One region of the Erwinia sp. CGal63 genome, then DNA from elsewhere that is predicted to be linked to it. Evidence: predicted binding sites of a transcription regulator. Region 1 holds the regulator's gene; each other region holds the start of a gene.
What was found. The regulator PurR, encoded in region 1, represses purine synthesis genes. The targets are predictions, from matches to a motif close to CANGCAAACGTTTGCNTG.
Positions count from the first base shown of each region.

Region 1 (3,613 bases):
GAGCAGCACGCCGTCGCCGCGCTACCGCCGAAGAAACGCTACGGTCGTCATCGCTTGCGCAACGAGGAGGCGGAAGCCCTGACCAGCGGCTCGGCCACCTCGCCGCTCAGGCTCAGCAAAGCGCACCGCGCGCGCTATCAAAAAGCCCGCGAAACCGCGATGAATAAACTGATGGATCAGCTGGGCAAGCCCTATCTGTGGGGCGGCACTTCGCCTAAAACCGGTTTCGACTGCAGCGGCCTGGTCTGGTACGCCTATAAGGATTTGGTTAAATTTAAAATCCCTCGTACCGCCAACGAGATGTACCATCTCAGAGACGCGGCCTCTGTTAAACGCAACGAGCTGGAGAAAGGCGATCTGGTCTTCTTCCGCATTAACGGTCGCGGCGCGGCGGATCACGTTGGCGTCTATCTGGGCAACGGCAAATTTATCCAGTCGCCGCGCACCGGCAAGGATATTCAGGTCAGCGCGCTGACGGAGGATTACTGGGAGCAGCACTATGTCGGCGCCCGTCGGGTCATGACGCCGAAAACAATCCGCTAGCCTGCTGTACTCCGGCCGGTATCGTCGCAGACGAACCGGCCTTTTCACCGCAAATTTCCACCGGCCGGCCTAAAATTCTCGTTTTTTGCGCCTGCTCTTGTTAGAATCCACGATCTGTTGCGCAACGGGCCTGTTTGTCGCTATCGCCTCCTTCCAGGCCGGTTTCGCATTCTGTTTACTCCCTTCTGATGTAACCATTCCGCAACAAAATATGCGCAATTTATATCAGGAGCGCTGGAATTCCAGGCAAACGTTTAACAAACCGCTTTTCAGTGACTTACTGAACAGCGCAGGAGTCTTTTTTCATGGCAACCATCAAAGATGTGGCCAAACGCGCCGGCGTGTCCACCACGACCGTGTCCCACGTCATTAATAAAACCCGCTTTGTCGCTGAAGAGACGCGGGAAGCCGTCTGGGCAGCGATTAAAGCGCTGCACTATTCCCCCAGCGCCGTGGCCCGCAGCCTGAAGGTCAATAACACCAAAACTATCGGCCTGCTGGCGACCTCCAGCGAAGCGCCCTACTTCGCTGAAATTATCGAGGCGGTGGAGCATAGCTGCTTCGCTAAGGGCTACACGCTTATCCTGGGCAACGCGCATAACGAGCTGGAAAAGCAAAAAGCCTATCTGTCGATGATGGCGCAGAAGCGCGTCGACGGCCTGTTGGTGATGTGTGCCGAATACCCGGACGAGCTGATCACCATGCTGGAAGAACACCGCAATATTCCGATGGTGGTCATGGACTGGGGCGAATCGCGCGGCGACTTTACCGATACCATTCTGGATAACGCTTTTGAAGGCGGCTATCTGGCGGGCCGCTATCTGATCGATCGCGGCCACCGCGATATTGGTGTGATCCCCGGCCACATGGAACGCAATACGGGCGGCGGCCGCCATGCCGGTTTCCTGAAGGCGCTGGCGGAAGCGGGCATTACTCTGCGCGACGAATGGCTGGTACAGGGCGATTTCGAACCGGAGTCGGGCTATCGCGCCATGCAGCAGCTGCTGACGCAAAAGCAGCGGCCTACCGCGGTTTTCTGCGGCGGCGACGTGATGGCGATGGGCGCGATTTGCGCAGCGGATGAAATGGGCCTGCGCGTGCCGCAGGATATTTCGGTGATCGGGTATGATAACGTGCGCAACTCGCGCTACTTCACGCCTGCGCTGACTACCGTGCATCAGCCAAAAGAGCGCCTGGGCGCGACGGCGTTCAATATGCTGCTCGATCGCATCACCAGCAAGCGCGAAGAGCCGCAGACCATTGAAGTGCACCCTACGCTGATTGAGCGCCGTTCCGTTGCGGATGGCCCTTTCCTCGACTATCGTCGCTAGCGTTACGGGCGGCGCCAGGCCGCCCTGTTAAGCTTCCCGCAGCCATTCGCTGTTCAGCGTCTCCGTTTCCCCCAGATACTCCAGTAGCCACTGCAGCGCCGGCGAAGCCTGCTGTTCCGACCAGCTGACGCAGCAGGGACTGTCCGGAAAAGGCGGATCCAGCTGCAGTTCGCACAGCGAGCCGTTTTGCAGTAGCGGTTGCGCAAGATGACCTGGCACCATGCCAACGCACAGTCCGGCCAGCAGGCAGTCGAAGGCGCTTTCCCAGTCTGGCGCCACCAGCCGTCGCTGGTTGTCCAGCGTCCAGGTCGTTCTTTTGGGCAGCGCGCGCGAGGTATCCTCCAGCACCAGCGAAGGCCATGCGCGGATCGCCTCTTCGCTGACTTTCTCCTGACGTTGCGCAAGCGGATGACCCGCTTTGACTACGCAGCGCCAGTTCAGCATCCCCATATTGCGAAAAGCGAAGCGTCCGCCAACCGGGATAGCCTGCGTCGCGCCGATCGCCACATCGACCCGACCATCGGCCAGCGCGTCCCAAACGCCGTTAAAGACTTCTGGTGACAGATGCAGTTCCATATCGGGAAAGTGGCGGTAAAAATCCACCACCAGCTGGCGGGTTCGCGACGCTTTGACGATGCGATCCACGGCGATATTCAGCTGTCCGCGCCAGCCGTTGGCGACCTGCTGACACTGCCGTCGCGTGGCAAGCATTTTTTTGATAACAAGACGCCCTTCCTGAATAAAATGTTCGCCTGCGGCCGTAAGGACGACATCCCGATGGCGTCGCTCGAACAGCGGTACCGCCAGCCACTCCTCCAGCTGTCGTACGGTATAACTGACAGCGGACGGAACGCGGTGCAGCTCCGCCGCTGCTGCGGTGAAGCTGCCGGTTCTGGCGACCGCATCAATCACTTCAAGCGAATGTTCTGACCACATAATCTTCCTGCAAAATTTTTGAACGCAGGACGCAAATATTACCGTTTCACAAGCGCCGCGCCACTCTTTTACACTGCCGGCCGCGATTCACCTGACAATAAGAGCGATTTAACATGCCTTCGAAAGGATTTTTGCTTTACCTGGCGCTGCTCAGCGTCGCCGGTTTTCTGGCCACCGATATGTATCTGCCTGCCTTTACCGCCATGCAGCAGGATCTCCAAACCGAAGCAGGCGCCATTAGCGCCAGCCTGAGCCTGTTTTTGGCGGGCTTCGCCAGCGCGCAGCTGTTCTGGGGGCCGCTTTCCGACCGTATCGGCCGCAAGCCGGTGCTGTTGATGGGGCTGGGACTCTTCGCCGTCAGCTGCGGCGCGATGTGGTGGGCGGACTCGACCGCCATGCTGCTGGTGCTGCGTTTTGTGCAGGCCGTAGGGATTTGCGCCGCCGCCGTAAGCTGGCAGGCGCTGGTTATCGACCGCTACCCCGCCGCGCAGGCCAACCGCGTTTTTGCCACTATTATGCCGCTGGTGGCGCTCTCGCCGGCGCTGGCGCCGCTGCTGGGCGCCTGGCTGCTGAACCACTTTAGCTGGCGCGCCATCTTTCTGGCGCTGCTGCTGCTGGCGCTGATCCTGCTGGTCGCCACGCTGTTTCTCGCTTCGCCCGGCGCAAAGCCACACAAAGAGGAAGCGAAAGTCGGCTTCTTTACCCTGCTGAAATCGCCGGTCTGGAGCGGCAACGTGCTGATTTACGCCGCCTGCTCCGCCAGCTTTTTCGCCTGGCTGACCGGTTCGCCTTTTATTCTGGCG
Region 1 is NZ_JAKUMN010000001.1:1,305,222-1,308,834, forward strand. Features, by position in the region: gene MKZ79_RS05910 (NlpC/P60 family protein) at 1-543, shown strand, start outside; gene purR (HTH-type transcriptional repressor PurR) at 849-1,874, shown strand; gene punR (DNA-binding transcriptional activator PunR) at 1,902-2,810, opposite strand; gene punC (purine nucleoside transporter PunC) at 2,924-3,613, shown strand, end outside.

Region 2 (3,613 bases), 380 kb from region 1:
CGGCCGCGGCTGCTGCACGGGCTTGAACATCAGCCGCGCGCCGCGCACGTGCACATGCTTGCCTTCGTAATCCACCGTTTCCCCTTCCAGCACGCGACGCCAGACGCGGGTAAACTCCGCCGATTCCACATAACGCTCGCGGTGATCCAGGAACACGCCGTCGCCTGCCAGCTCTTCCGCATCGCCGCCGGTAACAAGATTAAACAGCGCGCGGCCATTAGAGAGGCGATCCAGCGTGGCGGCCTGGCGCGCGGCCTGAGTTGGCGAGATCACACCGGGACGTAGCGCGACCAGAAAACGCAGGCGCTGCGTGACAGGAATCAGCGAGGCCGCCACCAGCCATGCGTCCTCGCAGGAGCGACCGGTCGGGATCAGCACGCCGCCGAATCCCATACGATCGGCTGCCTGAGCAATCTGTTGCAGATAACCATGATCGACCGGACGCGCGCCTTCAGCGGTTCCTAAATAGTGGCCGTCGCCGTGGGTAGGCAGAAACCAGAAAACAGAAAGGCTCATTGGGCAACTCCTTGTTTAGCGGCGGTGTCGCGCCAGATACGGCTGGCGATATCAACTTTTACCGGCATTAAATGATTGGCGTAAAAAAGATCGGCGGTGTGCTGCTGGGCGCGAGCTGTTTCAGCGCTGACCGGCCCGATAACGGTAGGCGGACGGTGATCGAGGTAGCTGGCGATAACCGGTTGCGGCAGACCGATAGTTTGCGAAAGTAGCTTGATACTGCGTTCGCGATCGCTACGGGTCAGTTCGTCAGCCTTGCTGAAGGTATCCAGCACGGCAGTGACAAAAGCGCCGTTAGCTTCGGCAAAGGGACGCGTCGCCAGATAGAAAGAGCCGGTGAGATTCAGGCCATCGCCATCGGCCAGCACCCGAACGCCGCCCTGCAGCAGCGCTGCGGAATAGTAGGGATCCCAGATAGCCCAGGCATCAACGTCGCCCTGCTGGAAAGCGGCGCGGGCATCTGCGGGCGTCAGATAAGCGGGCTGAATATCGCTGAATTTCAGACCGGCTTTGGTTAACGCGCGCAGCAGCAGATTGTGCGAGCTGGAGCCTTTCTGGAAAGCCACTTTATGCCCTTTTAAATCGGCGACGCTTTTAATCGGGCTGTTTTTCGCTACCAGAATCACTTCGGACTGCGGCTTCGGCGGTTCAGAACCGACATAAAGCAGGTCGGCACCGGCCGCCTGAGCGAAAATAGGCGGAATATCGCCGGTGCTGCCCAGGTCGATGCTGTTGACGTTCAGCGCCTCCAGCATTTGCGGGCCGGCCGGAAACTCAATCCACTTAATCTGCGTATGGGGAAAGCGCTTCTCCAGCAGCTGATGAGAGCGGGCCAGCGCCATGCTGACCGAACCTTTCTGATAGCCAATATGAAAAGTTGCTGGCGCCCTTTCTTCCGCAAAAGCGGTGCCGGACAGCAGCGCGCCGATAGCCAGCGCGGAGAAAAAACGTAAAAACAGGCTCATTTGCGTTTCCTCAAACCACGGCGGCCAGCAGCTGATGACGACGCGTCAGCGCATGCCAGAACGTGTCAAGCGACTCCGCGATTCGTTCGGCAAGCAGCGGCGACAGCTCCGGCTGGCGGTCGTAGTGACTAATCTGGCTGTCATCGGCGAAGACGCCATGCAGCACTTCCTGCGCCTTCAGCGCGTTAAGTACCGGCTTAAGCGCATAATCCACCGCCAGCATATGGGCGATAGTGCCGCCGGTAGCCAGCGGCAGCACGACCTTATGCTCCAGCGCACGTTCCGGCAGCAAATCGAGCAGCGTCTTCAGCGCGCCGGAAAAAGAGGCTTTATAAACAGGCGTGGCGACGATTAAACCGTCGGCATTTTCCAGATCCTCTTTTAACGCCAGCAGAGCGGGAGAATCGAAGCGGGCGTAAAGCAGATCTTCGGGATGAAAATTATGCAGGTTCCAGGGGATGACCTCTGCGCCTCGCTGTTCCAGCGCCTGCTGACAAAGGGTCAGTAAAGCGGTAGACCGTGATGGGTAGCGAGGACTGCCTGCAAGAGTAATAACGCGCATCATCTCTCCTTATAACCAAAAGTTATTGATTAAAATAATTCCTGAATTTATGGAACTATCCTGACAGAGAGCGACGAACGGCTTAAATGATTTATCCGGCATATTTAAGTTACTTTTTGGATAAGTAAGAGGCGCGCGCGCAGAAGGCGCCAAAAAAGAAGAGGATAAGCAGACGCAAACGTTTTACTTTCCCGGCAAAGGACTTTACCATTTTCCCCCGCGCCTGCAGCGTCGCTGCGCCAGTCGATGCCCGCTATTTCCCTTACCTCTCAATCCTCATAATAAAGGTGGAAGGGCGCCGACCGGGCAGTTTTCAGGGTTGCCGAGGCAACCGTTACTCTTATTGCGGCCCGGCTTTGCCGGCTACTCAGGAGCGATCATGTACAACCTGGTCCGTAATGCGCTTTTTCAGCTTGACGCTGAGCGCGCCCACGAACTGACCCTTCAGCAGCTGCACCGGATAACCGGCACGCCGCTGATTCATCTGGTGCGGCAGACTCTGCCTTTCAAACCCGTTAACTGCATGGGGCTGGTGTTTAAAAATCCGCTGGGTCTGGCGGCGGGACTGGATAAAAACGGCGAATGCATCGACGCTTTCGGCGCGATGGGCTTTGGCTTTATTGAAGTAGGCACCGTGACGCCGCGTCCACAGCCCGGCAACGATAAGCCACGCATGTTCCGCGTCCGCGAAGCGGAAGGCATCATCAACCGCATGGGCTTTAATAATCTGGGCGTGGACCAACTGGTCAATAACGTTAAGCGGGCGCGCTATGACGGCATACTCGGCATCAACATCGGTAAAAATAAAGACACGCCGGTTGAAGCGGGGAAAGAAGATTATTTAATCTGCATGGAAAAAATCTACCCTCTGGCGGGTTATATTGCGATCAATATCTCATCTCCGAATACGCCGGGCTTGCGCACGCTGCAATATGGTGAAGCATTAGACGATTTACTGAATGCGATTAAACAGAAGCAGCAGGAACTGGAAAAAACGCACCAGAAATATGTGCCGGTAGCGGTTAAAATAGCGCCGGATCTCTCCGAGGAAGAGCTGGTTCAAATTGCCGACAGCCTGGTACGTCACAATATTGACGGCGTTATCGCAACCAATACTACGCTGGATCGTTCGCTGGTTAGCGGCCTGAAGCACAGTGAAGAAGCGGGTGGATTAAGCGGTCGTCCCGTGCAGTTGAAGAGTACGGAAATTATTCGTCGTTTGTCGCAAGAGCTGCAGGGACGTCTGCCGATTATCGGCGTTGGCGGCATCGATTCGCTGGTAGCGGCCAGAGAAAAAATGGCTGCGGGCGCCTCTCTGGTGCAAATATATTCCGGCTTTATTTACAAAGGGCCGCCGCTGATTAAAGAAATTGTCAGCCATATCTGATTAAATGCGGGCTTAACGGCGCCAGGGGCTTTATTTTCGCCGCTGGCTCGTTTATATTTTCTCCTGTTTATCTGTTATTCAGACTATTTTGAGCGGGTACGAAACAGACAGCCCGAGCGATTAATAGCCGCCCTGACGATCATTACGGGATACTTCAATGAGGATTAAACCTGACGACAGCTG
Region 2 is NZ_JAKUMN010000001.1:1,689,337-1,692,949, reverse strand. Features, by position in the region: gene ssuD (FMNH2-dependent alkanesulfonate monooxygenase) at 1-516, opposite strand, end outside; gene MKZ79_RS07745 (sulfonate ABC transporter substrate-binding protein) at 513-1,481, opposite strand; gene ssuE (NADPH-dependent FMN reductase) at 1,492-2,043, opposite strand; gene pyrD (quinone-dependent dihydroorotate dehydrogenase) at 2,420-3,430, shown strand; gene MKZ79_RS07730 (cell division protein ZapC) at 3,588-3,613, shown strand, end outside.
Region 2: pyrD (quinone-dependent dihydroorotate dehydrogenase) is a predicted target of PurR. The motif match lies at 2,215-2,232, and genes of this name have one in related genera.

Region 3 (3,613 bases), on a different contig from region 1:
GCAAAAGCGTGTGTTTTGCTGTTGTCGGCCGCGTGAAACCATTGTACCTGCGCAGGATGACGCTGCGTCGCCAGTACCGACAGCATCGCCAGCATGGGTGTCTGGCCAACGCCTGCCGAAATCAGCGTCACCGGCGTTTGCGGCGTCACATCCAGAAAGAAATCTCCGGCAGGCGCGGTCAGCAGCACTTCGTCACCCACTTTCGCCTGCTGATGCAGCCAGCCGGAAACCGTGCCGGTCGCTTCATGACGTACCGCGATGCGGTAATCTTTACCGTTGGGCGCGCGGGTAAGCGAATACTGGCGGATCTCCTGATTAGCCAGCCCTTTGTCCCGCAGCCAGACGCCCACATATTGTCCTGGCTGATAATCGGCCACCGGCTGGCCGTCGACCGGGCTGAACACAAAGCTTTTAATCACTTCGCTTTGCGGCGTAATTTCCGTAATGCGGAAGGCGCGCGGGGTACGCCAGCCGCCGGGTTTATGCTCCGAGGCTTCATAAATCTCCTCTTCACGCCGGATAAACACGTCAGCCAGCACGCCATAGGCTTTTCCCCACGCATCCAGCACTTCCTGACCGGGACTGAGCATTTCATCCAGCGTCGCCAGCAGATGTTCGCCTACTACCTGATAGTGTTCCGGCTGAACCGCAAAGCTGGTGTGCTTCTGCGCGATCTTTTCCACGGCGGGCAGGATAGCGGGCAGATTCTCGATATTGCTCGCGTAGGCGCAAATAGCGTTAAACAGCGCCTCACGCTGGTTGCCGTTGCGCTGGTTACTCATATTGAAAATATCTTTCAGCTCCGGATGGTGTGCAAACAGCCGGTCGTAAAAATGGGCGGTCAGGGCAGGGCCGGTTTGCAGCAAAGCGGGAATAGTGGCTTTGATCGTGCCGATAGTCTGCGCGTCTAACATGGTGTGCTCCTGGGATTCTTATAAGTTGCATTTTAAATGCATCTTATAGCGAAAAGCCTGAAGCTGTAAATAACCTTTAAGCAATTATGGGCATTAAAGGTTGCAGAAAACGCGCGGCGTTGAAAAATTCGCATTTGCATGATGAGGAAATATCCAGCAAGAAACCGCTGCGAAAAGTGTAATCAACCCTTGCCAGCCGTGAAGCCAATCGTTTGCGTAAAAACCGCGCTTTCCGGCTATCCCTGAACAGGCAAAACGGTTTACACTGTTGGCCTTCGCCCAAAAGGGCCGTTCAATGCCGAATAGATTGTTAGCTGAGTCAGGAGAAGCGGATGTTAAAGCGTGATATGAATATTGCCGATTATGATGCCGAATTGTGGCAGGCAATGGAGCAGGAGAAAGTGCGTCAGGAAGAGCACATCGAACTGATTGCTTCGGAAAACTACACCAGTCCGCGCGTAATGCAGGCGCAGGGTTCTCAGCTGACCAACAAATATGCGGAAGGCTATCCGGGCAAACGCTATTACGGCGGCTGCGAATATGTTGATATCGTCGAGCAGCTGGCGATCGATCGCGCCAAAGAGCTGTTTGGCGCCGACTACGCCAACGTGCAGCCGCACTCCGGTTCGCAGGCGAACTTCGCCGTCTATACCGCGCTGCTGCAGCCGGGCGACACCATTCTGGGCATGAATCTGGCGCACGGCGGCCACCTGACCCACGGTTCGCCGGTTAACCTGTCCGGCAAGCTTTACAACGTGGTGCCTTACGGCATCGACGAAACCGGCAAAATCGATTATGACGATCTGGCCGCACAGGCGCAGAAGCACCAGCCAAAAATGATCATCGGCGGCTTCTCCGCTTACTCCGGCGTCTGCGACTGGGCAAAAATGCGTGAAATCGCCGACAGCATCGGCGCTTACCTGTTTGTCGATATGGCGCACGTAGCAGGTCTGGTCGCCGCTGGCGTCTACCCGAACCCGGTGCCGCACGCGCATATCGTTACCTCTACTACCCATAAAACCCTGGCTGGCCCGCGCGGTGGTCTGATCCTCGCAAACGGCGGCGACGAAGAGTTTTACAAAAAGCTGAACTCTGCCGTTTTCCCTGGCGGCCAGGGCGGCCCGCTGATGCACGTGATCGCCGGTAAAGCGGTGGCGTTTAAAGAGGCGATGGAACCAGAGTTTAAAGTTTACCAGCAGCAGGTCGCCAAAAACGCCAAAGCTATGGTGGAGGTTCTGCTGGAGCGCGGTTACGACATCGTATCCGGCGGCACCCATAACCATCTGTTCCTGATCGATCTGGTGAGCAAAAACCTGACCGGTAAAGAAGCGGACGCGGCGCTGGGTCGTGCCAACATCACCGTGAACAAAAACAGCGTGCCGAACGATCCGAAAAGCCCGTTTGTGACTTCCGGTATCCGTATCGGTTCGCCAGCAGTGACCCGTCGCGGCTTTAAAGAGGCGGAAGTGCGCGAGCTGGCTGGCTGGATCGCTGACGTGCTGGATAATGTCAACGACGAAGCGACCATCGAACGCGTGAAGAAGCAGGTGCTGGAACTCTGCGCCCGCTTCCCGGTTTACGCGTAACAAATCGGCGGGATGATTATCCCGCGAGCTGGCATTACAACGAAACGGGGCGCTGCGCCCCGTTTTTTTTGCCTGAATTTTGCCGGAGGAAAAATGGCACTTCGTTCTGCCTGGTGGCTCGCGCTGGGTTATTTCACCTACTTTTTCGCCTATGGCGTTTGGCTGCCGTTCTGGGCGGTCTGGCTGAAAGGCGTCGGCCTGGATGCCGAAAAGATCGGCCTGCTGTTAGGTGTCGGCATGGTTTCCCGCTTTACCGGCAGTCTGCTTATCGCTTCCCGCGTTACCAATCCTTCCCGTCTGATTGTCGTGCTGCGCCTGCTGGCCGGTCTGTCGCTGCTGTGCGTGTTGGGCTTTTGGGTCGGCGCTTTCTGGGCCTGGCTGCTGCTGGTGATGATCGGGTTCAATCTCTTCTTTTCGCCGCTGGTGCCGCTCAGCGACGCGCTGGCTGCGACCTGGCAGCAGCAGATCGCTATGCCTTATGGGCCTGTGCGGCTATGGGGTTCGCTGGCTTTTGTGATCAGTTCGGCTTTGACCGGCGTGCTGGTTAACGCTTTCTCCTACCAGGCGATCCTGTGGATGCTTTGCGCGGGCGTCGCGGCGATGTTTGCCGGTATGCTGCTTCGTCCGGCGACGATGCCGCAGGGCGGCGAAAAAGTGGTTGCCCACGCAGGCTGGCCGGAGTGGCGGCGATTGCTGAAATCCGCCTGGCGTTTTCTGTTTTGCGTCACCCTGATGCAGGGCGCGCATGCCGCCTATTACGGCTTCAGCGCTATCTGGTGGCAGGAAGCGGGTTATTCGGCGAGCGTGGTGGGCTATCTTTGGTCGCTGGGCGTGGTGGCGGAAATTATCGTTTTCGCCAGCAGCAACCGGCTGTTCCGGCGCTGGAGCGCGCGGGATCTGCTGCTGCTTTCCGGCGTCTGCGCGCTACTTCGCTGGAGCCTGATGGCTTCCACTACCGCGCTGCCGCTGCTGATTGTGGCGCAAATCCTGCACTGCGGCAGTTTTACCGTTTGTCATCTGGCGGCGATGCGCTTTATCGCGGCCAGAGAAGGCGCCGAGGTGATTCGTCTGCAGGCCGTCTATTCGGCACTGGCGATGGGCGGCGGCATTGCG
Region 3 is NZ_JAKUMN010000007.1:104,512-108,124, forward strand. Features, by position in the region: gene hmpA (NO-inducible flavohemoprotein) at 1-914, opposite strand, end outside; gene glyA (serine hydroxymethyltransferase) at 1,247-2,500, shown strand; gene MKZ79_RS18525 (3-phenylpropionate MFS transporter) at 2,594-3,613, shown strand, end outside.
Region 3: glyA (serine hydroxymethyltransferase) is a predicted target of PurR. The motif match lies at 1,116-1,133, and genes of this name have one in related genera.

Region 4 (3,613 bases), 1.2 Mb from region 1:
GTGGCCGATGAAACGCTTTACGAGCTGGATAAGGCCGTTTTACCCGGTCGTTTCCAGACCGTTGCAGAGTCGCCGCGCATTATTCTGGACGTCGCGCATAACCCTCACGCGGCAGGTTATCTGGCCGGACGCCTGAGCGAGCTGCCGAAAAGCGGCAAGGTTCACGCGGTGGTCGGTATGCTGCATGACAAAGATATTGCCGGTACCCTGGCCTGCCTCGCGCCGCAGGTGGATTACTGGTACTGCGCGCCGCTGGCAGGGCCAAGAGGCGCGACGGCAGAACAGCTGCTGGCCCATCTGCCGGATGGCCAGGCTTGCTCCAGCGTCGCCGCGGCGTTTCACCAGGCGCGGCAACAGGCCGAAACGCAGGATATCGTGCTGGTGTGCGGCTCTTTCCACACCGTAGCGCAGGTAATGGAAACGATGGAAACGGAGAGTGGCAGTGGCAAGTAAGTTTCAGAATCGTTTAGTGGGAACGGTGATTATAGTGGCGCTGGGCGTGATTGTGCTGCCGGGCCTGCTGGACGGTAAGAAAAAGCATTACAAAGAGGAGTTCGCCGCCATTCCGCTGGTGCCCAGGCCTGGCGATCAGCAGGAGACGGAAATGGTGCCGCCGGTAACGCAGTCGCTACCGGCGCAGCCGCCGGAAGGCGCCGGCTCGGCGGTCGCGGGTGAAAACACCTCGCAGGCGGAAAGCGGCTCGACCGCGCCGCAGGCTGACAATCAGCCAACCGTGGTGTCGCCGCCGCCGGTAAGTCACGTAGAGACAAAGCCTGCGGAAAAACCCGTTGAGAAACCCAAACCGCAGCCGAAACCGGTAGAAAAGCCGAAGCAGGAACCGAAGCCGGTAGTGAAAACGGAACCTAAACCGGAAGCTAAGCCGGAAACCCGGCAGGAGAGCGCGCCGGCAGGGCAAGCCTGGGTCGTGCAGCTGGGCGCGTTGAAAAACGCAGCCAAGGTCAACGAGATTGTCGCCTCGCTGCGCCTTTCCGGCTATCGCGCCTATACGGTGCCGTCGACGCCGGTGCAGGGTGAAATCACCCGTATTTACGTCGGGCCGGACGCCTCGAAAGCGAAAATGCAGAGCGCGGTCGGCGAGCTGAAAGGCATTTCCGGTCTGAGCGGCGTGGTTAAGCCTTACAGCGCGCGTTAGGCGTTCGCTATCGTTGAAAAAGGCAGCGCCTTTCAGGCGCTGTCAGGCCGCCGCTTCAGCCGAAGCGGTGGCGTGTAAAATAAGTTAAAACAAACAGTTGCCGAGGCATTACGGCCAGCCTGTTTCACGCTTTTTCCCGCAGGCTCCGCGCCGTTTTTTTTCATGCCCGGTTTTCATCAGAACGGTTAAGGAAAAGGTACGCAAACGTTTTCTTTTTCTGTTAGAATTCGCCCCGAACTCAGGCTGCGTTCTGTGTTGCCCCGTGCCGCCGCGGTACGCGGCAGAAAAATGCAGCCTGATCAGAGGCACAGTCGCTGGAAGAGTTCATGGTCTGGATAGATTACGTCATTATTGCGGTTATTGGTTTTTCGGCTCTTGTCAGCCTGATCCGCGGGTTCGTTCGGGAAGCATTATCGCTCGTCACCTGGGGTTGCGCATTTTTTGTCGCCAGTCATTACTACTCCTTCCTTGCTGTCTGGTTCACAGGTTTTGAAGACGAACTGGTTCGAAATGGAATCGCCATCGCAGCCTTGTTTATCGCCACGCTAATTGTGGGCGCGATAGTCAACTATGTGATTGGTTCGCTGGTTGAAAAAACCGGCCTGTCGGGAACCGACAGGGTGTTGGGAGTCTGTTTCGGGGCATTACGCGGCGTACTGATTGTGTCGGCCATGCTGTTTTTCCTGGATACCTTCACCGGCTTTTCCAAAAGTCAGGACTGGCAACAGTCTCAGCTGATTCCCCAGTTTAGCTATATTATCAGGTGGTTTTTCGACTACCTGAAAAGCACGTCGAGTTTTTTACCCCGGTAATCGAGCCGGGGTTGCGGCTTATGAGGAAATGACCACATGTGCGGTATTGTCGGGATCGCCGGTTTTATGCCGGTCAACCAGTCGATTTATGATGCGTTAACGGTGCTGCAGCACCGTGGCCAGGATGCTGCGGGCATCGTGACTATCGATGCTTTAAACTGCTTCCGCCTGCGCAAGGCGAACGGCCTGGTGAGCGATGTGTTTGAAGCTCGCCACATGCAGCGCCTGCAGGGCAATATGGGCATCGGCCACGTACGTTACCCGACTGCTGGAAGCTCCAGCGCTTCCGAAGCGCAGCCTTTTTACGTCAACTCGCCTTACGGCATCACGCTGGCGCATAACGGCAACCTGACCAACGCCCACGAGCTGCGCAAGCAGCTGTTTGAAAGCGGCCGCCGTCACATCAACACCACTTCCGATTCGGAAATTCTGCTCAATATTTTTGCGGCAGAACTGGATCGCGTTCAGCACTACCCGCTGGAAGCCGAAAACATTTTTACGGCAGTGGCGTCGGTACATCAGCAGGTGCGCGGCGCCTACGCCTGCGTGGCGATGATTATCGGCCACGGCCTGGTCGCTTTCCGCGATCCTAACGGCATTCGTCCGTTAGTGATCGGCAAGCGCGCGCTACCGGATGGCCGCAATGAGTATATGGTGGCTTCTGAAAGCGTGGCGCTGGATACCCTGGGCTTTGAGTTCCTGCGCGACGTCGCGCCGGGCGAGGCGATCTACGTCACCGAAAAAGGGCAGCTTTTCACCCGCCAGTGCGCGGAGAACCCGAAATTCAATCCGTGCCTGTTCGAGTACGTCTATTTTGCCCGCCCGGACTCGTTCCTGGACAAAATTTCCGTCTACAGCGCGCGCGTGCGTATGGGCACAAGGCTCGGCGAAAAAATCGCCCGCGAATGGGAGGATCTGGATATCGACGTGGTTATTCCGATTCCGGAAACCTCCTGCGATATCGCGCTCGAAATGGCCCGTATTCTGGACAAGCCATACCGCCAGGGCTTTGTGAAAAACCGCTATGTGGGCCGTACCTTTATCATGCCGGGCCAGCATCAGCGCCGCAGCGCGGTACGTCGCAAGCTGAACGCCAACCGCGCCGAGTTCCGCGGCAAGAACGTGCTGCTGGTGGATGACTCCATCGTGCGCGGCACTACCTCGGAGCAGATTATTGAGATGGCGCGCGAAGCGGGCGCGAAAAAAGTCTATCTGGCCTCGGCCGCGCCGGAAATCCGTTTCCCGAACGTTTACGGTATCGATATGCCAAGCGCGACCGAACTGATTGCGCACGGTCGTGAAGTTGATGAGATCTGTAAGCTAATTAAAGCCGATGCGCTGATTTTCCAGGATCTGGACGATCTGATCGAAGCTGTACGCGAAGAAAATCCGGATATCGCCCAGTTTGAGTGCTCGGTGTTCAACGGCGTCTACGTTACCAAAGACGTTGACCAGCGTTATCTGGAGCATATCCAGTCGCTGCGCAATGACGACGCCAAAGCGGTAGCGCGGCAGAACGAAGTGGAAAACCTGGAAATGCACAACGAAGGCTGATGCGTTCGCAGGTTTCCTGGTATCATGGGTCGGAAGCAATTCCGGCCCATTTTTTTTGCGGCGCGGACACAGACGGCTAAGGACTATTATGAAA
Region 4 is NZ_JAKUMN010000001.1:87,411-91,023, forward strand. Features, by position in the region: gene folC (bifunctional tetrahydrofolate synthase/dihydrofolate synthase) at 1-453, shown strand, start outside; gene dedD (cell division protein DedD) at 443-1,153, shown strand; gene cvpA (colicin V production protein) at 1,480-1,965, shown strand; gene purF (amidophosphoribosyltransferase) at 2,002-3,519, shown strand; gene MKZ79_RS00450 (UbiX family flavin prenyltransferase) at 3,608-3,613, shown strand, end outside.
Region 4: cvpA (colicin V production protein) is a predicted target of PurR. The motif match lies at 1,351-1,368, and genes of this name have one in related genera.